DNA from 3 places in the Actinomadura sp. NPDC023710 genome. Region 2 is predicted to be linked to each of the others. Evidence: riboswitches for the same ligand, from Rfam matches in the RefSeq annotation. Region 2 holds a riboswitch; each other region holds the start of a gene.

The links. Region 2 has a riboswitch for S-adenosylmethionine ahead of AB0H37_RS02400 (aminotransferase class V-fold PLP-dependent enzyme). Riboswitches for the same ligand answer to the same signal wherever they lie in the genome.
Region 1: another riboswitch for S-adenosylmethionine. It lies ahead of thrC (threonine synthase); the one in region 2 lies ahead of AB0H37_RS02400 (aminotransferase class V-fold PLP-dependent enzyme).
Region 3: another riboswitch for S-adenosylmethionine. It lies ahead of AB0H37_RS37870 (extracellular solute-binding protein); the one in region 2 lies ahead of AB0H37_RS02400 (aminotransferase class V-fold PLP-dependent enzyme).

Annotation. Positions count from the first base shown of each region.
Region 1 covers NZ_JBFAGB010000041.1:2,696-10,434, forward strand. Annotated here, with positions in the region: gene groL (chaperonin GroEL) at 1-776, opposite strand, end outside; gene AB0H37_RS35505 (hypothetical protein) at 1,558-2,655, opposite strand; gene AB0H37_RS35510 (MoaD/ThiS family protein) at 2,955-3,233, opposite strand; gene thrC (threonine synthase) at 3,249-4,493, opposite strand; SAM riboswitch class I at 4,510-4,650, opposite strand; gene AB0H37_RS35520 (cation diffusion facilitator family transporter) at 4,746-5,681, opposite strand; gene AB0H37_RS35525 (trehalose-6-phosphate synthase) at 5,802-7,295, shown strand; gene AB0H37_RS35530 (sulfotransferase) at 7,413-7,739, opposite strand, start outside.
Region 2 covers NZ_JBFAGB010000002.1:63,752-71,490, reverse strand. Annotated here, with positions in the region: gene AB0H37_RS02405 (SseB family protein) at 1-3,114, opposite strand, end outside; gene AB0H37_RS02400 (aminotransferase class V-fold PLP-dependent enzyme) at 3,226-4,485, opposite strand; SAM riboswitch class IV at 4,527-4,643, opposite strand; gene AB0H37_RS02395 (hypothetical protein) at 4,693-5,067, shown strand; gene AB0H37_RS02390 (transglycosylase domain-containing protein) at 5,083-7,739, opposite strand, start outside.
Region 3 covers NZ_JBFAGB010000047.1:26,829-34,567, forward strand. Annotated here, with positions in the region: gene AB0H37_RS37835 (glycoside hydrolase family 76 protein) at 1-15, opposite strand, end outside; gene AB0H37_RS37840 (DeoR/GlpR family DNA-binding transcription regulator) at 296-1,048, shown strand; gene AB0H37_RS37845 (hypothetical protein) at 1,288-1,458, shown strand; gene AB0H37_RS37850 (TetR/AcrR family transcriptional regulator) at 1,628-2,254, opposite strand; gene AB0H37_RS37855 (NAD-dependent epimerase/dehydratase family protein) at 2,319-3,269, shown strand; gene AB0H37_RS37860 (hypothetical protein) at 3,366-3,665, opposite strand; partial or broken gene AB0H37_RS37865 (FAD-dependent monooxygenase) at 3,613-3,831, opposite strand; SAM riboswitch class IV at 4,268-4,383, shown strand; gene AB0H37_RS37870 (extracellular solute-binding protein) at 4,478-5,566, shown strand; gene AB0H37_RS37875 (ABC transporter ATP-binding protein) at 5,533-6,690, shown strand; gene AB0H37_RS37880 (ABC transporter permease) at 6,693-7,574, shown strand; gene AB0H37_RS37885 (ABC transporter permease) at 7,567-7,739, shown strand, end outside.

The DNA.
Region 1 (7,739 bases), on a different contig from region 2:
GCCAGGGCCTCGCCCTCGACGTCCTCCGCGATGATCAGCAGCGGCTTGCCGGACTGCATGACGCCCTCAAGGACGGGCAGCAGGTCCTTGTTCGCCGACGCCTTGCCCTGAACGATCAGGATGTACGGGTCCTCGAGGACCGCTTCCATGCGCTCGGGGTCGGTCACGAAGTAGTGCGAGATGTAGCCCTTGTCGAAGCGCATCCCCTCGGTCAGCTCGAGCTCCAGACCGAAGGTCTGGCTCTCCTCGACCGTGATGACGCCTTCCTTGCCGACCTTGTCCATCGCCTCGGCGATCATCTCGCCGATCTGCGGGTCACCCGCGGAGATGGACGCCGTGGAGGCGATCTGCTCCTTGGTCTCCACGTCCTTGGCGAGCTTGGACAGCTCCTCGCTCACCCGCTCGACGGCGGCCTCGATGCCGCGCTTCAGCGACATCGGGTTCGCACCGGCGGCCACGTTGCGCAGACCCTCGCGCACCAGCGCCTGGGCCAGCACGGTGGCGGTGGTGGTGCCGTCACCCGCGACGTCGTCGGTCTTCTTGGCTACTTCCTTGACGAGCTCCGCGCCGATCTTCTCCCACGGGTCCTCGAGCTCGATCTCCTTGGCGATCGACACACCGTCGTTGGTGATCGTGGGAGCGCCCCACTTCTTCTCCAGCACGACGTTGCGGCCCTTGGGACCAAGGGTCACCTTCACGGCGTCGGCGAGCTGGTTCATGCCGCGCTCGAGACCGCGGCGGGCCTCCTCGTCGAACGCGATCATCTTTGCAGCCATAGGCTCCAGTCCTCCCGGAACAAGGTGGCTTAGACGGATCGAGCCGACGCCCGCGACGGACGGCCCCGCCGACGACTTCCATTCCGTCGCCGGCCTGAGGCCTCATCGCCCCGACCCATGACTGTGTGAAGTTGTCACTCTCCACAGCAGAGTGCCAATGTTTGTTTAGCACTCTACCCCGTCGAGTGCAAGCGCCACACATCCCCGTCCACCGACGTCTCTCTCACCGGCCCCGCCCGTCCTGACCAGGGGCGGGACGTCCAGGAGCTCGCTTCGGGAGGGGCCGCTCACCCCGTCGCACGTGGCACAGGTCGGCTGGAAGTTCCGCCGATGGCGTAGCAGGCCGGGCGATCGCCGGGACGTGTTCGCGGGCTCGTCGCCCGCCCGGCCCCCGGCCGACGACTGGCGGGTGGTCGCACGCGGCCGGCCAGGAGGCGGCGGATACCGAGATCTCACCTCCCGGTGAGGACCGGGAGCACGGCGGCCGACAGTCTCGCCTGCCATTGCACTGGCGGGGAGTCCGTGTCTCCGTTTTCGCGGAGTCTCATTCGTCGCTGGCCGACGGCATTTGCGACGGTGTTTGCGACGGCCCGATGCGCCGGGGTCACCACGGCCTGGTTGGCCGCTTTTGTGGAGTATGGCGAACGGTGAGGATGTTCTTTCGTTCCCCGGGCAAGGGACCGCCGCAAACGGGTCCGGACATTGGGCGGCCGCTCCGGCGTCGATGCGTGACCGGGCCGGAGCGGCCGTGGTGCTTCGAGGCTCTGTCAGGAGCCGCGATTCACCGCTTGTTCGACTCCTGCTCGGGGCCCGCGACCGCGTTGATCACGGTGTTGCGCTTCCCGCCGTAGAGCTTGGTGGTGATGGGGCCGGTGATCGTCGCGCTGTTGCCGGCGTAGACGTTCGAGCGGGGCGATCCGCTGAGGTTCGTGAAGATTGCGTCGCCCGGGCCCTTCTCGCTGTTGACGACGGGGCCGTTCTGGCCGACGTTCGCCTTCTTGACAGCGTGGATGTGCACCGGCTTGGGGTGGCCCCCCGTGGTGGCCAGCCGCTGCCCGGCCTGCGGGGCGTTGGCGTCGGCCTGCTGCTGCGGGGCGTTCGGCTGAGCGTCCTGCTGCGGGGCGGCCTGCTCGGCACCCTGCTCCGGCGCGGCCTGCTGAGCGTCCTGCTGAGGAGCAGCCTGCGCCGCCTCCTGCTGCGGGGCGTTCAGCTGGGCCTCCTGCTGAGGAGCGGCCTGCTGCTCCGGGGCGGCCTGCTGCTCCGGCGCGGCCTGCTGCTCCGGCGCGGCCTGCTGCTCCGGGGCGGCCTGCTGCTCCGGTGCCGCCTGCTGAGCGTCCTGCTGAGGAGCAGCCTGCGCCGCCTCCTGCTGCGGGGCGTTCGGCTGGGCCTCCTGCTGAGGAGCGGCCTGCTGCTCCGGCGCGGCCTGCTGAGCGTCCTGCTGAGGAGCGGCCTGCTGGGCGCCCTGCTCCGGGGCGGCCTGCAGGGACTCCTGCTGCGGAGCCGCCTGCTGCGGAGCGGCCTGCTGCTCCGCGGCCTGGTGCTCGGCGGCCTTGGCGAGGGCGACCTTGGTGGCCTCCTGCTCGGAGCCCTCGACGCCGGTGACGGCCGTGTTGTGCTTCCCGCCGTGGAGTTTCGTGGTGATGTCACCGGTCTTCACCGGCTTGTTCCCGATCACCGGTGCGGCCTTGGGCGACTTGGTGATGTCGGTGTAGATCAGGTCGCCCGGACCCTTCTCACTGATGTACGAGGGGCCGTTGTGCCCCACGTACGCCTTCTCCACCTCGTAGAAGTTGATGTCGGCCATGGCCGAGGGAGCCGCGAGGACGGCCGCCCCCATCGTTATCCCGGTCACGGCCATCGTGCGCAAAATGCGCTTCATGCCTTTCCTCACTCTCGTATGCCGATCGGCGCCCCCAGGAGCGCCACTCCGGGATCAATCTTCCAGGCTGCGGCCAGCAAAAAACCCAAGTGACGGAGTGGTGGTGATCAAGATCAGAGCCGCATAACGGGCGCTCGCTAAAGCTTTTTCCATGCGCGTTTGGACGGACGGGGCGAACAGTCACACAATCCGGCATTCACTGGGGCAATCGGTTTCCGAAGAAGGGGGAATCGCCCAGATGTGCAAGCAAAAGCCCCGGCACGGTGGACGTGCCGGGGCTTTTGGGGACGAGACGGACGTCAGCCGCCCGCCACCGCGGGGATGATGGAGATCTGGGCGCCCTCGGGCGTCGGGGTGTCGAGGCCCTCGGCGAAGCGGACGTCCTCGTCACCGACGTAGACGTTCACGAACCGGCGGATCTTGCCCGCGTCGTCCAGGATGCGGGCGGAGATGCCGGAGTAGCTGGCCTCGAGGTCGGCGACGACCGCGCGCAGGGTCGTGCCCTCGGCCTTCACCTCGGACTCGCCACCGGTGTAGGTCCGCAGGATCGTCGGGATACGGACGGACACGCTGCTCATGCTGCTCCTTCGTTCTCAGGCGAGGCCCGCGGCGCGGAACGCCTCCAGGGACGGGGCGATGTTCGCCGACGGCGCGACGACCGGGGCGACGGCGTCCAGGGTCTTCAGGCCGTCCCCGGAGTTGATGATCACGGTCTCGGCGCCCGGGTCCAGGGCGCCGGCCTGGACGAGCTTGCGGAGGGTCGCGACGGTGACACCGCCGGCCGTCTCGCCGAAGATGCCCTCGGTGCGGGCCAGGAGCCGGATGCCCTCGACGACCTGCTCGTCGGTCACGTCCTCGACGGCGCCGCCGGTGCGGCGGGCGACGTCCAGGACGTAGGGGCCGTCGGCGGGGTTGCCGATGGCGAGGGACTTGGCGATCGTGTCGGGCTTCACGGGTCGGACGGCGTCGTGGCCCGCCTTGAACGCGGCGGCGACCGGGCCGCACCCGGCGGCCTGGGCGCCGAAGACGCGGTACGGCTTGTCCTCGACCAGGCCCAGCTTGATCAGTTCCTGGAAGGCCTTGTCGATCTTGGTGAGCTGGGAGCCGGACGCGACCGGCACGACGATCTGGTCCGGCAGCCGCCAGCCGAGCTGCTCGGCGATCTCGTAGCCGAGCGTCTTGGAGCCCTCGGCGTAGTAGGGGCGGACGTTGACGTTGACGAACGCCCAGTCGTCCTGCTCGCCGGCGATCTCGGACGCGAGCCGGTTGACGTCGTCGTAGTTGCCGTCGACCGTCACGAACGTCCCGCCGTACACGGCCGTCGTGATGATCTTCTGGGACTCCAGGTTCGACGGGACGAACACCGCGCTGCGGATCCCGGCGCGGGCCGCCGCGGCGGCGACGGCGTTGGCGAGGTTCCCGGTGGACGGACAGGCCAGCACCTTGAACCCCAGCTCACGGGCGGCGGCGAGCGCCACGGCGACGACGCGGTCCTTGAACGAGTGGGTCGGGTTCCCGCTGTCGTCCTTCACCCACAGGCTCTGCAGGCCGAGGCTCTCCGCGAGGTTGTCGGCGCGGACGAGACGGGTCAGGCCCGGCTCGGTGTTCGGGGTGTCGGCGACGTTGCCCGGGACGGGCAGCAGCCCGCGGTACCGCCAGATGTTGCGCGGCCCGGACTCGATGGCCTCCCGGGTGACGCCGCCGAAGTCGTAGGCGATCTCCAGGGGGCCGAAACATTCCTCACACGCGTAGAAGGGCCCGAGGTCGCGGGACGTGCCGCATTCGCGGCAGACGAGAGCGGTAGCCGGTCCGAGGTCTGTGGCAGGCGTGAGTGCCATGAGGGCGAGGCCTTTCTCCCCATCTTCCCTGCGCCACCTTGGTCGCAGGCCGGAGTTGGCACCATCTCCCGGCAGGCCTCGCAGGATCGCGACGCGCCACAGCCGGGTGGTTGCCGGGGCTTCGCAGGGCCGGTCCCTCCACCCCTCTGGATGAGCGGTATTAAGTTGTCGATCACGAGCGCTTTGAGCTCGTATGCGTGACTTTACATGAACTGACCGGATGCCAGACAGGCGGGTCCAGCGATTGAGACGTTACCCGGCGGAGGTCTTGATCACGCGCTGGGTCGGATCGAGGAACACGTGCCGGACGGTCGGGACGCGCTCCCGGAGCCGCCGGTCGATCTCGCCGGCGACGTCCTCGGCCTCGTCGGCGCTGATGTCGTCGGAGAAGTGCACCTTCGCGGCGACGAGGAGCTGCTCGGGGCCGAAGTGCATGGTGAGCAGTTCGTCCACGCCGGTCACGCCGGGGGCGCCGAGGATCTCGGCGCGGATCTCGCGCTGCTCGGCGGGGTCGGCCGCCCGGCCGATGAGCAGGCCCATGCTCTCCCGGCCGATCGAGAAGGCGAGGACGACCAGGAGGACCCCGATGAGGACGGACGCGAGCCCGTCCCAGAACTCCGAGCCGGTGATCTGGCGCATCGCGAGCCCGCCGGCGGCGAGGGCGAGGCCGATCATCGCGGCGGTGTCCTCGAACAGCGCGGTCTTGAACGTCACGTCGGGCGACTTGCGGACGTGCTCGACGAGGTCGCGGTCGTTCTCGCGCGTCTCCTTCTTGGCCTGGTAGAAGGCGCGGAGCCAGGACGCCCCCTCCAGCACCGCGCCGAGGCCGAGGACGGCGTAGGCGAGCCACACCGTCGTCCCACCGCCGCCGTGGCCGGTCATGGTCAGGATGCCTTCGAAGATCGAGAACCCGGCGCCGGCCACGAAGATGCCGAACGCGGCGAGCAGCGACCACACGTACCGCTCGTTGCCGTATCCGAAGGGGTGGCGCCGGTCGGGGGGCCGCTCGCTGCGCCGGAGCGAGGTGTAGAGAAAGCCCTGGTTCAGGGTGTCGGCCACCGAGTGCGCGCTCTCCGCGAGCATGGCGCTGGACCCGGCCAGCAGGCCGGCGAACAGCTTCGTGATCGCGAGGATGAGGTTCGCTGCACCGGCGACGAGCACGGTCTTCGTCGTCTCGGACTTGCTCATTGCCGCCGGATACCCCCTGGGTGGATGACTAATCGGGCGGAACGGCCAGAAGCCCCGGCGATGACGGCCACCTCGCGGGTCACTTTGATGCGCCTCGGCCGCAACTGAGACCCTTCCCGTATGAGCCAAGTGCTGGTGGCCTCGAACCGGGGGCCCGTGTCGTTCTCGCTGTCGGACGACGGCGGGCTCACCATGCGGCGCGGGGGCGGCGGACTCGTGTCGGGCCTCGCCGCCGTCACGGGCGCCCCCCGCGACCCGGGCCCGCCGCGCCCGGCCGGGACGGAGCGGGAGCCGTCCGCCGGCGGCGCGGACGTTCTCTGGGTGTGCGCGAGCCTCGGCGAGGCCGACCGCACGGCCGCGCGCCGCTCCCCGGACGGACGCCTCGACCTCGCCGGATACGAGACCGGCGGTGCCGCGGTGCGGATGCTCGACATCCCGGCGGCCACGTTCGACCGCGCCTACAACGGCGTCGCCAACTCGACGCTGTGGTTCGTCCACCACCTGTTGTACGACACACCGCGCAACCCGCATTTCGACGCCCGCGCCCGGCGCGACTGGCAGTCCTACGAGGCGTACAACGCGGCCTTCGCGGACGCCCTCGCACGGGACGCCGCCGAGGGCGCGAAGGCGGCGATCCAGGACTACCACCTGTCGCTGGCTCCCCGGATGCTGCGCGACCGGCGCCCCGACCTGAAGATCGTGCACTTCTCTCACACGCCCTGGGCGCCGCCGGAGTACTTCGGCCTGCTCCCGGACGACATCGGCGCGCAGATCCTTCTCGGCATCCTCGGCGCCGACCACGCCGGCTTCCTCACCGAGCGGTGGGCGTCGGCCTTCCTCGACTGCTGCGAGCTGCTGCCGGGTGCCCGCGTCGACCACGTGGCCCGCACCGTCTCCTGCTCGGGCCACACCACGCGCGTGGGCGTGCACGGTCTCGGTGTGGACGGGACGGCGCTGCGCCGGCGCGCCGCCGAGCAGGACGTCGTCGAACGGGCCCGCGCGCTGCGCGAACAGGTGGGCGACCGCCGGCTCATCGTGCGGATCGACCGGACGGAGCTGTCCAAGAACATCGTGCGCGGCCTCGCCGCGTACCGGGAGCTGCTCGTCAACCATCCCGAATGGCGCGGCCGCGTCGTGCACCTGGCGTTCGCGTACCCGTCCCGCTACGACCTGCCCGAGTACCGGGAGTACACCGCGGCCGTCCGGCGCATGGCCGAGCAGATCTCCGACGAGTTCGGCACGGCCGACTGGGAGCCGCTGATCCTGCAGGTGAACGACGACTACCCGCGTTCCCTCGCCGCCTACGGCCTGGCCGACGTCCTGCTCGTCAACCCGATCCGGGACGGGATGAACCTGGTCGCGAAGGAGGGGCCCGTCCTGTCGCGGCACGGTTGCGCGCTCGTGCTGTCGCGAGAGGCGGGCGCGGCCGCCGAGCTGTCCGAGGACGCGCTGATGGTCAACCCCTACGACGTGTCGCAGACGGCCGAGGCCCTGCGCCAGGCCCTGCTCATGCCGCGCGCCCGGCGAGCCGAACGCTGCGCCCGCCTCGCCGACGCCGCGACGGCCCTCCCCCCGCAGCGCTGGTTCGCCGACCAGCTCGCCGCGCTGGACTGACCGACCGCCTCGGCGGTTATCGCCCTCCCAGGGTGCGGGGTCGCCCCCCACGATGACACCGCTGGAGGGAGCGGCGTGTTGCACTGCGGGCGTCAGGGCAACACGCCGCGGGTCCGGTCAGGGGGCGGTGCCGGCGGACTGCCCGGCGGTGAGGAGGCATTCGACGGGGTTCGGCTCGTAGTGCTGCCTCCAGCGTTCGCGCAGCACCGCCTTGCTCTGCGCCATGCGGCGGTGCGCGGCGGTCCGGGTGAAGCGGGCCAGCTGGGCCGCGGACGGCTTCGGCAGGCCGCTCGGCTCGTAGCCGTACTCCGCGAGCCGCTCGCCGAACGCGGCCTCGGCCAGGCTGATCTCCCAGGCGTCGAGGCGCTCGGCCCACGAGCCGACGCGGTTGGTGGTGACGGCGTCGTGCGTGCGGCCGTGCCATTTCTTGCGGGACGGGACGAT
Region 2 (7,739 bases):
CACCCGCAGGAACGCGTCGGAGTCACCGCTCGAAGCCGCCTCGTACAGGTCCTGGTCGATCCGGTTCCCCGGCTCGAACGCGGGCTCCGGCTCCCCGACGGCACGCAGCGCCCGGCCCGCCCCCGGCCCTCCAGTGGGCGCACCTCTTCCACCGCCGTCACCCCCGCCGGCGGCGTCGGCCGCATCATGCCTCTCCGGCCGGCCAGGGTGCGCGGCATCCTGAGGAACCGCCGCGAGGCCGCTCGGCGCCGCTTCACCGCCGGACGCGCCATGCGGAACCGTCGGCGCGCCCGCGTGGTGAACTTCCGCTTCCTCCGGGGTGCCAGATGTGGCACCTGGAGGTTCGTTGCCCTGGGCGCCGACACCAGTGGGCCCGGTTTCCACGGGGCCGCCACTCGACGAGGGAACGCCGTGGTCGGACCCCGCAACGCGACGGTCGGTGCCTTCCGGCGGGCTGGGGACGGCGCCACCAAGCCCGGCCATATGCCCCGGATCGTCGGCCGCACCCGACGGTATTCCGGGCGCGCGGCCCGCGTCGTCTCGGCCGCCCGGTGCGGCGCCGAGGGGCTCGACGCCCTGAGCCGAAGGTCCGGGAGGAGTTGGGAGCGGCGGTGCGCCGGGCGCGTCCGTGTCGTCCTGTTTGCCCGGCGCATCGCTGAGGGGCGTGGCGCCTTGAGCCGTAGGCCCGGGGAGGCCGGGCTCCGGGACGCCGCCGGGGGTGGTGGCGCTGGGTGCGCCTAGGTGGGGTCGGTTCGTGTCGTCTTGCAGGCCCGGTGCGGCGCCTGGTGGTTCGGTGCCTTGGGGAGCGGGGGCGCTGGGAGGCGCGTCAGCGAGGTGGCGGCCCGCGTCGTCTGTCGCACCCGGTGCAGCACCGAGGGGCTCGACGCGCTGAGCCGAAGGTCCGGGAGGAGTTGGGAGCGGCGGTGCGCTGGGCGCGTCCGTGTCGTCCGGCTTGTCCGGCGCATCGCTGAGGGGCGTGGCGCCTTGAGCCGTAGGCCCGGGGAGGCCAGGCTCCGGGACGCCGCCGGGGGTGGTTGCGCTGGGTGCGCCTAGGTGGGATCGGCTGGCGTCGTCTTGCAGGCCCGGTGCGGTGCTTGGAGGCTCGGTGCTCTGGGGCGCAGGTCCAGGAGCGGGGGCGCTGGAAGGCGCGTCCGCGAGGTGGCGGCCCGCGTCTCCCGGTGCTCCTGGCGCGGCACCGAGGCGTTCGGTGCCCTGAGGGGCGGGTTCGGGGAGGCCGGGCTCTTCGATGCCGGACGGGTCGGGCGTGACGGGAGTGGGCGCGCCGGAATAAGGACGGCCCGCGTCTGCCGGCGCTCCTGGCGTGGCGCTGAGGGGGTCGGTGCCCTGAGATGCGGGGTCGGGGAGGCCGCCGGGCGGGTTGGCCGTGCCGGGGGTGGCCGCCGGCACAGGTCCGGCCATGTGGCCTGGGTCGATGGCAGTGCTGGACGGATCCGCGAAGTGGCTCCCCGGAACGCCCGGTACGGGCCCCGGAACATCGGCGGCCGAGACGTCGCCCGCCTCAACCGCCGTGTCGGGCGCGGCCGGATGGGGTGCGGCCGGATGGGGTGCGGCCGCCTCGCCGAAGTGCGCGGGGGCCGGGGGCACGGCTTCAGGAAGGCCGAGCTGCGCGGCGCCGCCAGGTGTTCCTGCATGGTGGCGGCCTGATTCCGCGGGCGCGGGGACGGCGGGCTCGTCCGCGGGCGGCGGGCCCGCGTGCCGGCCCGGGCCGGCGGCGGGGGCGGCCGGGACGGCGGGGGCCACCGGAACCGAGGGCGCGTCCGGAGGCGGGGGCGTCGCGGCGGACGGGGGAGCGGGCGGGCCGCTGAGGGTGCGGACCTGCTCGCCCGGCATGGACGCGTCGATGGGCGTGCCCGGGTTGAGGACGAGCGTCCACGAGGCGTCCGGCCAGGCGGTGACCATCTCCAGAAGGCTCGGCATGATGAAGCGCGACGAACCGATCGCCTCGTTCATCCACTTCAGCGACGTGAAGATCTGGATCGACGTCCGCCCGTGGACGGGGACGGGGCGCCACGGGAACTCGGGGTCGCCGGGGACGATGCCCCACGGGGTCTCGGCGTCCACCGGGACGAGCACCTGGGCACCGAGGAGGATCTTGAAGAACGTCTCGGTGTCGCGGCGGCGGGCGGCGTCGAAGAGGCGCTGCTCGATGTCGTTCTGGGGCTCGAAGCGGTCGGTCATCCGCTGGGCGGCGCGCTGGTCGGCCCAGGTGGCGAGGCCGGGGAGCTGCTGCGCGAGGACGGTGCCGCCCGCGGGCGAGCCGGAGTTGATGGCGAGGAGCCAGTGGTGGTCCGGCCAGTAGCGCAGCGCGACGGTGAACGGCAGCGCGATGTGCTCGGTGCCGGGCCCGGACGCCTCGGCCAGGCGTTCGGGCGAGGTGAAGACCGGGACGACGGTGGAGCCGTCGACCTCACGGGTCTGCCACGGGAAGCCGGGGCGGCCCGGACGCAGTGAGAAGTCCATGTCGTCCGGGACGGGCAGCAGCACGTCGGTGGCCGCCAGCGTCTGCAGGAACAGGTCGTGGTCGTTGTTCGCGGCGGCCCGCAGCAGCTCGCGCTCCACGTCGTTGGCCGGCTGGAACTCCGGGCGCGGCGCCTCGCGGGGCAGGTCGCGGTGCTGGTCGCGCAGCTCCTCCCACGGCGGGGACGCGCGGCCGACCTGCGGGGGGCGGCCGTCGCCCTCGGCGACCTGCCGGACGAACCAGGCCGGCAGCCGCGCCTCGATCGGCAGGGCGGCGGGGACTCCGCGCGCGGGGGCGTCCACGGCGAGCCACCAGCGGCTGTCCGGCCAGCTCTCGGCGATGTCGCCGAACCGGACGGTCATGAAGTGCTGGTAGGACGGCCCGAGGCACGCCCGCATCGCCGCCGCCGACGTGTAAACCAGGACGTGGACCCGGCCGTCCTCCTCCTGGGTGGGCCACGACGGCTGGGCCTCCCCCGCGAGGACGCCGTCCACCAGGTCGGGCGGAACGGGAACGACGAGGTCGGCGTCCGCGAGGAGGCGGAAGTAGCTCTCCTGGTCGCCGGCCCGTACGGTCTCCTGCAGTCGGTGCTCCAGTTCCGACGTGGGTCGCCACGCGTCGGCCACGGTCGCCACCCCCTGTTTCTAGCGTGCTCGTCCCCGCGCGACTGCCTACGCTACATGGGCGAACAGGACCAAAGAGCATAATCATCTGACTGCGCGCGAGAGTTCCCAGGTCGGAGGCTGTCAGCGCGCAGTCAACGCGGCGAGGGCGGTGAGCAGCCGGTCGATGTGCTCCTCGTCCGTCCCGATGCCGATGCTCGCGCGGACGGCGCTCCGGTCCTCGCCCAGCAGGTGCCGGACGAAGGGGTGGGCGCAGAACTTCCCGTCGCGTACCCCGATGCCGTGCTCCTCGGACAGCGTAAGCGCCACGTCCCGCGCGTTCCAGCCGTCCACGGTGAACGACACGATTCCGACGCGCGGCGCCCGCTCCCCCCACAGCGTCAGCTCCCTGACGCGGGGGAGCGCCGCGAGTCCCGACCGCAGACGTTCCACCAGCTCCTCTTCGCGAGCGGCCAGGTCGTCCCAGGCGGGGGACAGCGTCTCGCACGCGGCGGCCAGCGCGAGGGCGCCGAGGACGTTCGGGGAGCCCGCCTCGTGCCGCTGCTCGGCGGAGGGCGCCCACCGGGTCGTCTCCCCGACCGAGGCGCTCGCGCCGCCGCCCTTGAGGTAGGGCTCGGCGGCGCGCAGCCAGTCGGCCCGCCCGGCGAGCACGCCCGCACCGAACGGCGCGTACAGCTTGTGCCCGGAGAACGCGACGTAGTCGAGGCCGAGCGCGGTCATGTCGAGGGGGCGGTGCGGGACGAGCTGCGCCGCGTCCACCGCGATACGGGCGCCGTTGCGGTGCGCGACGTGCGCGAGCTCCTCGATCGGCCACAGCTCGCCGGTGACGTTGGACGCGGCGGTGACGACGAGCAGCCGCGACCCGATCGGGCACGAGCGCAGCGCGCGGTCGGCCGCCGAGAGGGCCTCGGCCGGGGTGGCGGGCGCCGGGAGGCGCACGGCGCGCTTCCACGGCAGCAGCGACGCGTGGTGCTCGCTCTCGAAGACGACGACGCTCGTCCCGGCCGGGACGGCGTGCGCGAGCAGGTTCATCGCGTCGGTCGTGTTGCGCGTGAACACCACGGCCGAGCGCCGCCACGCGCCGAGGAACGACCGCACGGTCTCCCGCGCGTCCTCGTAGGCGGACGTCGTGACCTGGGACGCGTACCCCGCGCCGCGGTGGACGCTGCTGTAGTACGGCAGCGCGCGGGTGACGGCCTCGTGCACCGCCTCCAGACAGGGGGCGCTGGCGGCGTAGTCGAAGTTGGCGTAGGGGACGTGGCGGCCGTCCCGCACCGGAACCGGGACGTCCGCTCCGATGACGCGGGGAAGCGGGCGAACCCGGACCCCCTCGGGGCGCGTCACAGCAGGCGTGATGGGGGAGCGGGCGAGCAGCGTGGGCATGCCGGAACCTTCCGGGTCGGGGACCCCGGGATGTCCGTCGGGATCCGCGCTTGCCGGAACGCGGTGCCGCGTCCGGCCAGGTCCTCACCCGGGGCACCCCATCGCGGACGAAGGGTTGCCGGCCAGCAAGCCGGGGCTTTGCGCTGGCGCTCATGACCTCATGCGGAAGTATATGCGGAGCCGATCGGGGATCAAGGGGAGGGTGCGATGCGGTACGGGGTGGTTCGGACGCTGGCCGGCGGCGCGCTGGTGCTCGGCGCCCTCAGCGGGTGCGGGGCGCTGGGCGGCGGCAACTCCGGCCAGGTGTGCACCGACACGAAGAAGGCGTTCCAGCAGTACGTCACCCAGGTGCGGAGCCTTCCGGCGGCGGAGCCCGCGCAGTGGCGGCAGGCGACCGAGCAGCTCGCCGGACGCGTCGACGGGCTCGCGAAGCAGGCCGACGACGCCGACCTGAGCAAGGCGCTCAAGGCGGAGGCGGGCAGGCTCCGCGCCGCCGCGCCCGGGGTCGGCACCGGCGACGTCTCCCAGCTCGACAGTGTGATCAGGGAGACGCCGGCCACCATCGGCAAGGCCTGCGACTAGAGGCGGGCGCGGGGGCTACCCGCCGGTGCCGGGGCGGCCGAGCGGCCCGTCGCCCGTTCCGCCTCCGGGGTCGCCGCCGGTCCCACCGTCGCCTCCGTCGCCTCCATCGCCCCCGTCGCCGCCACCGCCGGGCTGCTGCGGCGGGATGATGGTCGGCAGGTCGGTGGGGGGCGTCGGGATGTCGGGACGTTCCGTGGACGGCGGCGGCTCGACCGGCCCGCCCGTGTCCGGCGGCTGCGTGCCGCCCGGCGGGACGTCCTGCGTCGGCCCGCCCCAGCCGCCGCCGGGCGTCATCGACGGCTCCCCGAAGGACTCGGGCTCGTAGCCCTTGATGTTCACCGCGTCCGACATGTACGAGCGCCACATCTGGGCGGGCAGCTGCCCGCCGTACGCGCCGTACCCGGGGATGTTCAGCGGCTTGCCGTCGCTGCGGAACATCGAGACCGTCGTCGCCATCTGCGGGATGAACCCGTTGAACCAGATCGCGCGGCCCTCGTCGGTGGTTCCGGTCTTGCCGGCGACGTCGCGGCCGTCGGGCAGCTGCGCGCCGGTGCCGGTGCCGCCCTGCACGACCTTCTGCATGGCGTAGGTGGCGTCACGGGCGACCTGCTGGCTGAACGCCCGCTCGCCCTTCTCGGCGAACGTGCGCTTGTGGTTCTCGTTGTCGGTGACCGACTTCACCACGAACGGCGTCCGGTGCACGCCCTCGGAGGCGAACGTCGAGTACACGCCCGCCTGCTGGACGGGGTGCAGCGACACGACGCCGAGCGGGAACGTGGCGGCGTCCCGCTGCGCCGGCTTCATCTGCGACCCGGGGATGCCCATCTTCTCGGCCATGGCGACGATCTTCTTGTTGCCGATGTCCTGGCCGAGGTTGACGTAGGCGGTGTTGATCGAGTGCTCGGTGGCGGTGACGAGGTTGACCGTCCCGAAGTTCTCGTTGCTGTCGTTGTGGATGGACGAGCCGTGGAAGTACTGCGGGGAGCTGCCGTCGTAGCTGGTCGACAGCGTCTTGCCGTCGTCCAGCGCGGCCGCCAGCGCGATCGGCTTGAACCCCGACCCGGCCTGCGCCCAGTCGCCGAAGGCGCTGCTCAGCGCCTCCTCCAGGTAGCCGCGGCCGCCGTAGAAGGCGAGCACCTGCCCGGTCTTCGGGTCGACCGACACCGCACCGGTGCGGATCTTCTTGCTCATCCCGTTCGGGGCGTTGTTCGCGACGGCCTGCTTCATCGCGTCCATCAGCCGCTTGTCGAACGTCGTGGTGATCTTCAGCCCGCTGCGGTTGATCTCGTCCTCGCTGTAGCCGCGGCGCTCGGTGAGCTCCTTCTTGGCCACGTTCACCATGTAGCCGCGCTGGCCCTTGAGGACGTCGGTGATCTTCTCCTTGCCGGGGGCCGGGAAGGTCAGCGAGGCCGCCTCGGACGAGGTGAGCGCCCCGTCCCGGACCATGTTGCCGACGATCGCGCGCCAGCGCTGCTCGGAGTAGGCGCGGCGGGGACCGGTCGGGTCGGCGAAGTTACTCGGCTGCTGGATCGCGGCGGCGAGGTAGGCGCCCTCCGCGGGCGTCAGCTTCGAGACGTCCTTGTTGTAGTACGCGTGCGCGGCGGCCTGCACCCCGTAGGCGTCGCGGCCGAAGTAGATGGTGTTGAGGTACTGCTCGAGGATCCAGTCCTTGTCCTTCTCCCGGCCCACCTTCAGGGAGACCATGACCTCCTTGAGCTTGCGGGTGACCGAGCGGTCCTTGCCGATGCCGCCGTAGTAGTTGCGGACCATCTGCTGCGTGATCGTCGAGCCGCCCTGCAGCTGCTTGCCGGTCGCGGTGGACCACAGCGCCCGCGCCGTGCCCTGGACCGACACCCCGGGGTCGTCGTAGAAGCTGCGGTTCTCCGCGGCGATCACCGCGGCCCGCGTGCTCTCGGGGATCTTGTCGAGCTTGACCGCGTCCCGGTTCATCCCGGTCTTGGCGATCTGCGTCTTGCCGTCGGAGTAGTAGAACGTCGGCCCCTGCGCGATCGCCTGCTCCTGCGCCGACGGCACCGGCGTGAACACGTAGGCGACGCCGAACGCGGCGATGCAGAACCCGATGAAGCCGAGGATCAGGAACAGCGCCCGGCGCAGGAACCGCGACCTGCGGCTGCGCGGCTTGCCGGGCCCTTTGCCCCCGCCGCCCCCACCGCGCCCGGAACCGGGCGGCTGGCCCCCCTCATGGGAGCCCCGCTGGGTCGAGTCGCGCTTGGCGGCGGCCATGCTCTTGGTATCTCCGGCCACCGCCCCATCGACACCATCAACCGCAGTGACTTCATCAGACGCACCGACCTCGTTCGCCGCGCTGACCTCGACAGACGCACCCACCCCATCGGCCGCGCCGCCAGTGTCCGAAGCGATCACGTCGTCAGGCACGATCACCTGATCGATCGCGGTGGCTTCGGTCGACGCGGTGTCATCGTCGGATGCGGTGACGTCGTCAGGCGTGGTGGGGGCGTCGGAGGCGGGGGTGTCGGCGGTCGTCGTCGTGGCCTCGGGGTCACCGGCCTCGGCGGGCGGGGGCGGCGTCTCAGCGGTGCCGGGGGCGTCGGAGGCGGAATCCGCGGCGGTATCGGCGGAGGTCGTGGCGTTATCGGCGGCGTCCGATTCGGTACCCTCGCTCGCGCCGGCGGCCTCTTCGCGCTCCTTGT
Region 3 (7,739 bases), on a different contig from region 2:
CTTCAGTCCGGTCATCGCGCACCCTCCATGGCAACGAGGCGTCCCAGCCCATGGCCTCCGCCTGGGCGGTTGCGCTGAATTGTGCCTCGGGTGGAACGAGACGCGCAAGATTCGGCAGGATCGTTCACATTATGTGAGCGCTCTTGCTTGAAATTGACGGAGACGTCGGTTGGTTCGCCGCGACGGCGGGCAGATGGGGAGCGCACGTCGGCTCGTGCGCCCACGAGAGCCGACGCGCAGGAGCGTGATGGAGAATGTCTGGTGGTGATCGGTCTTGCGCGAGTACGGTCGACGCATGCTCCGGGACCGACGCCATGAGCTGATCCTCCGCGTCCTGCGCTCCGAAGGGCCGGTGACGGTGGAGACGCTGGCCGAGCGCTTGGCGGCGAGCCTCGCCACCATACGCCGCGATCTGCAAAAGCTCGACGAGGAGGGCCTGCTCAAACGGGTGCACGGCGGTGCGATGCCGGTCGAGGGCCATGACGACCCCTTCACGGACGTCGCCGAGGTCCGGCCCGCCGAGAAGGACGCCGTCGCGCTGCGCTGCGCCGAGCTGATCCAGGACGGCGAGACCGTGCTGCTCGACATCGGCACGACCGCGCACATGGTGGCGCGGCACCTACGGGGCCGGGCGCTGACGGTCGTCACCAGCAGCCTCCCGGTGGTCGAGACGCTGGCCGACGACCAGCACGTCCAACTCGTCGTTCTCGGCGGCATGCTGCGCCGTGACTACCGGTCGCTCGTGGGCTACCTGACGGAGGACAACCTGCGGCAGATCCACGCGGACCGGCTCGTCCTCGGCACCAGCGGGATACGGCCGACCGGAACCGTCATGGACACGACGGTGGTCGAGGTGCCGGTCAAACGAGCCATGATCGCGGCCAGCGGGCAGGTGGTCCTCGTCGCCGACGCCGGCAAGTTCCCGGGCACCGGTATGGCGAAGGTCTGCGATGCCACCGACCTGGACGTGGTCATCACGAACGCTCCGGTCGATCCGGACACGGGGGCGGCCCTCGCGGATGCCGGAGTGCAGATGCTGGAGGTGTGAGGTGCTCGGCGTCCGCTGAACCGCTGCGGCTGGCGCCGGTCCAGACCGGGCCGCGTTCAGCGCCGGCTCGGATAGGGCCTCGGCGCCGGGGCCGTTCACGGAACGTGCTCACGCGCTGGTCATCGGGCTATGGCTGAGGGAAAGCATCCGGATCGCTTCAGCGGAACAGTGGAAGCGTGGCTTCACGACAACGACTCCGCCTTGGCGGAGCATGCCGTCCCAATGGCCAGACGGCGGTGGTGGACGTTCGTGGTGGCGGCGCGGCCTTTCTCTCCGCCCATCCGGCCGCACTTCCGAACACGGCCGTGGTGGACGGCTACACCGGCGCTCTGGAGGTCGCGTTCGCCACCCTGGCGGTCGCCGCGTGCCTCGTCCCACCGCTCATCGCGCAGTCCCCGGGTGCTTCGTGATCCATCCGCTTCTTCTTCCAGCCCAACCACGACGCCATCGTGGAGCCCCTGCCGCTCGCCTTCGTACCGGACGGGCGCTGGTGATGCCACCCCGTCCGGCTCGGGTGTTCATTTCGCCGTTCATTGTCCGCTACCGCCAATCTTCCTGCGGTGGACGGGCCACCTCGTCCTACGACCCCAGCGGCTGCGGCGACCCCGGCATGGGGGCTCGGTGGCCGCGGAAGGCCGCCTCCAGCGCGATGCGCCAGTAGCGGTCGGCCTGGGTGCGGGGGCCGAGGGAACCGAGAAGTTCGAGGCTGGCCAGGCCGTGCACCAGGGCGTTGAGGTGCGCGGCGACGTCGTGGGGGTCGGCCGGGGCGAACCAGCCCGAGTCGATGCATCGTGCGACCGCGCGGACCAGTGTGTCGAACGTGCCCTGTATCTGGGCCAGGGCCGCTTCGTCCGGCCGGAAGTCGGCGATGGGGCGACCGAACATCAGCTCGTACAGGTGTGGGTTGGCCAGGGCGGCGGTCCGGTAGGCCTGTCCGAGGGCCATCAGGTCGGTCTCAGGGTCGCCGTCGGTCGGTACCGCGGCGAACGTGTCGGCAAGCCGGGCGAACCCTTGCAAGAACATCGCGCGCAGCAAGCCGGCCTTGTCGCCGTAGAGGTTGTAGACGGCCGTGGTGGAGGTACGGACCTCTCGAGCCAGGCGCCTGGTGCTCAGCGACTGCGGGCCTTCCTGGGCGAGTAGTCGTCCGGCGGCGTCCAGGAGGTCCTGGCGCAGTTCGTCGTAGTCGCGGGCACGTGGGCGGGCCATTTGACAATCGTATCGCAACGGTGTTCCATAACAGTGTTCCTAAACTGTACTACGGGAGGCCGCTGTGCCCGCTGAAACTGATCTGCATGTCGTCCTCGGCGCTGGAGGGGCCGTCGGCGCCTCTGTGGTTCGCGAGCTCGTCTCCCGGGGGCATCGCGTCCGCGCGGTCAACCGCAGCGGCCGGGTGCCGGCGCTGCATGGTGTCGAGGTCCATCAAGGCGACATCACCACTGTCGTGGGCGCCAAGGCCGCCTGCGCCGGGGCCGAGGTCGTCTACCACTGCGCCGCCCCTGCGTACGTCCGATGGGTGGAGGACTTCCCCCACATGACCGACGCGGTGCGCCAGGGCGCGGCCGCCGCCGGCGCCAAGCTGGTTTTCGCCGACAACCTGTACATGTACGGCCCCGTCGACGGGGCGCTGACCGAGGACCTGCCCTACGCCGCCCGCAACCCCAAAGGGCGGACACGCGCCGCGATGGCCGAGGCGCTGCTGGCCGCCCACCGCTCCGGTGAACTGCGCGTCGCCCTCGGCAGAGCCTCCGACTACTACGGCCCCGGCGGCGTCAACACCGTCGTCGGCCCGACGGTGTTCGCGGCGGCGCTCGGCCGGAAGACCGCCCGCTGGGTCGGGTCGCTCGACGAGCCTCACACACTCAGCTACCTGCCCGACATAGCCCGGGGCCTCGTGACGCTCGGCAGCGACGCGCGGGCGGACGGCCAGGCCTGGCACCTGCCGACGGCGCCGGCCGTGACGGGCAGGGAATTCCTCGGCTTGGTGCTCTCCGGGCTTGGCCGGCCCGGCAAGACGGCGGCGCTCGGACGCCCGATGCAACGCCTGATCGGCCTGTTCGACCCGACCGTCCGTGCCCTCGGCGAGACTTGGTACCAGCGCGACCGGCCGTTCGTGAGCGACACCTCGAAGTTCACCGCCACCTTCGGTCCGTTCGCTACGACACCGCACACCGACGCCATCACCGCCACCCTCGACTGGTTCCGCGCCAACCCGACCCCGTGACCGGCCAGTCGGTCAGTGCCCGCGGCCCACCTCAAAGTCACCCCTCGCACGACGAACTTCGACAGGGACGGGAAGCCAGGCACCGCTGTTCACCCGCTAGGAGACCGACTCGATGTAGCCGTCGGGCCGGACCACCATGGACGGCAGTCCCTCGGAGGGCACGGAGACGGGCCGGACGGCATCGTCTATCGCGGCCAGAACCGGAGCCGGGGCGAACGTCCCGGCCAGCGGGTGACTGTCGGGTGGCACGGGAAGCCTGGTAGCGGTCCCCGAAACCATCTCTGCGAGGTGGCGCTTGGCCTCGGGCAGCTCGATCAGCTCGGCAACGACCGCCCGCAGTGCCTCACTGTGCGGGTCGGTGCGCAGAAGGGCGCTCTGGGCGAGGGTATTGCGCACGACACGCTCGGCGGCAGCCGAGATTGGCCGCGTCCTGTAGCCCGACGTTGAGCCCCTGGCCCCCCATCGGGGAGTGCAGGTGCGCGGCGTCCCCCGCCAGCAGCACCCGGCCGCGCCGGTACTCCCGCGCCAGGCGGGCATGATCGGTGACACGGACTCCTCCGTCGAACCTGCCGACCGTGACCTCGGCACCGCTGACCCGGCGGACCGCGGCCGCGAACTCCGCCCGGCATCACCGGACCGCGCCCGGCCGCCCCGAGCCGGTCGAATTCGGCGACCACGATCTCGCCCGGCGGCGGGTTCACGAACATCAGGCCGCCCCGGGTCCGGTGCACGCCGGGCTCCACGAGCCCCGTCGGCTCGAGCGAGGCATGCGCCATGAGCACGAACATCGCCGGATCGGTCTCGTCGAACGCGAACCCATCGCGAACGACCCCGCGCCCACCATCGCAACCCGACCAGATCCAGTAGCGCCCGGGCCTCCCCCACGCACGGACCGCGCAACGAGCCCGGGCGGCGACCTGAGGCGGGCGGCGGCTCCCCGAGTCTTCGGTCGTCCAAATTATAGTATTCCGACCGTTTTTATATGGTATGTTTCCTCGCGTCACGAGTTCCAGCGCCAAGCCCCGGCTTGCTGGGCGGCAACCCTCCGACCGCGGTGGGGTGCTCCGGGTGAGGACACGGTCGTCTGCCGGACATGCGACGACAAGCGCGGATCCATAAGGGCCGCGTTCCCCGAGGTTTCGGGGAACGGTGACGTGCGCTCGCCGCACACCCATCGCTGTGCCGGCTCGGACATGGAGGAGCAAGACGTGGAAAGGCGATCGGCGTTCGCCGTCATCAGCGCGGTGGCGCTGCTGGCCGCCGCGGCGTGCGGGGTGGACACCGCCGACACCGGCGGCTCGGGCAAGGGCGGCGGGAAGGAACTGACGGTCACGGTGTTCTCGGGGCCGTGGGAGGACCTGTTCAAGAAGTCCTTCGTCGAGCCGTTCGAGCGAGACACGGGCGTCAAGGTGAACCTCGTCCCGGGCGCCAACGCCGAGTGGCTGACCCAGCTGCGCGCCTCGGGCGGCAAGAACCCGCCGTTCGACCTGGTCGTGCTGACCCCCGACGCGGCCCGGCCGGCCGTGGCGGGGAAGTTGGTCCAGCCGCTGGAGACCGGGAAGGTGGGCAACTGGAGCGACCTCGACCCGGTGGAGATCGAGAAGAACACGGTGTCCGGGAAGAGCTACGGCGTCCCGTTGACGATCGGCTCGACCGGCCTGCTCTACCGCACCGACAAGGTCAAGCAGGCACCGGTCGACTGGCAGGACATCTTCGACAAGAACCTCTGCGGGCACGTGGCGCTTCCGCCGCTGACCTACAACCCCGGACTGGAGTTCTTCAGCGCGCTGGTGACCGGCCAGGGTGGAAAGCTGTCGGATCCCGCGGCCGTCGACAGGGCGTTCAAGCAACTGGAGCAACTGAAGGGCTGCGTGTCGTCCTATCCGGCGAACGCAACGGCCGTGCAGAGCGCCATCCAGAACGGTGAGGCGTGGGTGGTGCCGTACTGGGACGGGCGGGCCTTCGCGATGGCCCAGGCCGGCAGCAAGGTCGGCTTCACCTACCCGAGGTCCGGCGCGGTCGGCGCGCTCAGCAGCTACTTTCTGACCGCGGACAGCAAGAAGACGGATCTGGCCTACAAGTTCCTCGGGTACGTCACGAACGCGACCAACCAGAAGACCTTCGCCGAGGGCAACTGGTACGCGGGTTCCAACAGCAAGATCGACTACAGCCCCGCCTTCAAGTCGAAGATCAAGTACGGCACGGACGTCTACCGGAAGTTCAACTGGGTGGACTACGACGTCGCCACGCCGAAGCTGAACGAATGGCAGCAGCGGTGGAACGAGATCTTCCGCTGACCGGCGCGCCCGCGGGCGGCGCCCCGGCCACCACCGGGTCCGCCGAGGGCGGGCACGTCGAGATCGAGGGCCTGGCCGCCGGCTACGACGGCCACCGCGTCCTGGACCTGGACCGGTTGTCCGTGAGGCGCGGCGAGTTCCTGTCGATCCTCGGGCCGAGCGGCTGCGGCAAGACCACGCTCCTGAACGCCATCGCCGGGTTCGTGGCGCCCGAGAGCGGTCGCATCCTCGTCGACGGCGCCGACATCACCGGTCTGCCACCTCACCGGCGAGGACTCGGCATGGTCTTCCAGAACTACGCGCTGTTCCCGCACCTGTCCGTCGCGAGCAACGTCGCCTACGGAATGCGGGTGCACCGGGTGCCCAAGAGGGAGCGCGCGGAGCGGGTCGCCGAGGCGCTGCGTCTGGTCGGTCTCGAGGAGTTCGCCGACCGGCGCCCACGGGCGCTGTCCGGCGGCCAGCAGCAGCGGGTGGCCATCGCCCGCGCCCTGGCCACCCGCCCGGCGGTGCTGCTCCTGGATGAGCCGTTGTCGAACCTCGACGCCAAACTGCGCCGGGAGATGCGCGTGGAGCTCCGCAAGATCCAGCGGAGTGTCGGCACGACCATGGTCTTCGTCACCCACGACCAGGAGGAGGCGCTGTCGCTGTCGGACCGCATCGCGGTGCTGAACGGCGGCAGGCTGGAGCAGCTCGACACGCCCGACGAGGTCTACCGGCGCCCCGCGAGCCGTTTCGTGGCGCAGTTCATCGGTGCCGCCAACGTGCTGGAGGGGACGGTCCGCGAGGACCTTGCCCTGGACGTCGGCGGTCTCGCGGTGCCGGTCGGCCTCCCGGATCCGGTCCCCGGGCGCAAGGCCGTCGTGGCCATCCGGCCCGAACGGATCCGCCTGGCGCCCGCCGCCGGGACGGGCGCGGCGACCGGGGTGACCGGGACCGTCGCCTACCGCTCGTTCACGGGCGGCGCCTGGCAGGTCGAGGTGCGGACGGCGGGCGGTCTCGTGCTCACCGTGCACGTCGCCGACAGCGGCGCCGGCAGCGCCGACCCGCCGGGCACCGGGACCGCCGTCACCGCGAGCTGGGACCCCGCCGACCTGATCGTCCTGGATTCTGGGACGGGGCGGTAGCGATGGCCCACACCCCGCGCGCGAGGCGGCGGACGCGGTGGCGCGGCACGGCGTACGTGGTGCCCCTGCTGGTCTTCCTCCTTGCGCTTTTCGTCGCTCCGCTCGTGCGGCTCCTCCAGCTCAGCTTCCGTCCCGTGGACGGGAGCAACGCGGCACTGCCCGGCTACACCGTCCAGCAGTACGTTCGCGTGTTCACCGAGCCCTTCTTCTACGAGGCGCTCATCCGCACGCTGCTCACCGCCGTGCTGGTGACGGTGCTGTGCGTCGTGCTCGCCTACCCGGCGGCGTACACGCTCGCGCAGCGGCGGCCCGGTCTGCTCCGCACGCTGCTCTTCGTCACCGTGCTCTCCCCGCTGCTGACGAGCGTCGTGGTGCGCAGCTACGGCTGGGTCGTGCTCCTCGGCGCGAACGGACCGGTGAACCGGGCACTCGTCGCGCTGGGGGTCCTCGACCAGCCCGCGCACCTGCTGACCAGCTACTCGGCGGTCGTGGTGTCGGTGACGCACGTGCTGCTGCCCTTCGCGATCGTCCCGCTGACGACGGCCCTGGGCGGGCTCGACCGCGACGTCCTGCGAGCCTCGCGGGTCCTGGGCGCCGGACCGGTGCGGACGTTCGCGCGGGTCACCGTGCCGCTGAGCCTGCCCGGCGCCCTCAGCGGCGCGCTCGTCGTCTTCGCGCTCGCGATGGGCATCTACATCACTCCACTGCTGGTGGGCGGCGCGAACCAGCCGCTGGCCGGCATCCGCGTCTACGACCAGATCTCCACGGTCTTCGATTATCCGGTGGCCGCCGCGCTGAGCTTCGTGCTGCTGCTGATCACGGTGCTGTGCACGACCGGTCTCGGCGCCGCCTTCCGCACCTGGGAGGGCCGTCTTCATGGCTGACACCCGAAGGACCGCACGCACGCCCGCGTGGAGCACGCTCTTCCCGGACCGGCTGGCGCCCGCGGCCGGGCGCCTGCTCGCCGCACTGGTGTTCCTCTTCCTGCTCGCGCCGCTGGTGGTCCTGGTCGCCAGCTCGTTCAACACGACCGCCTCGGTGGCCTTCCC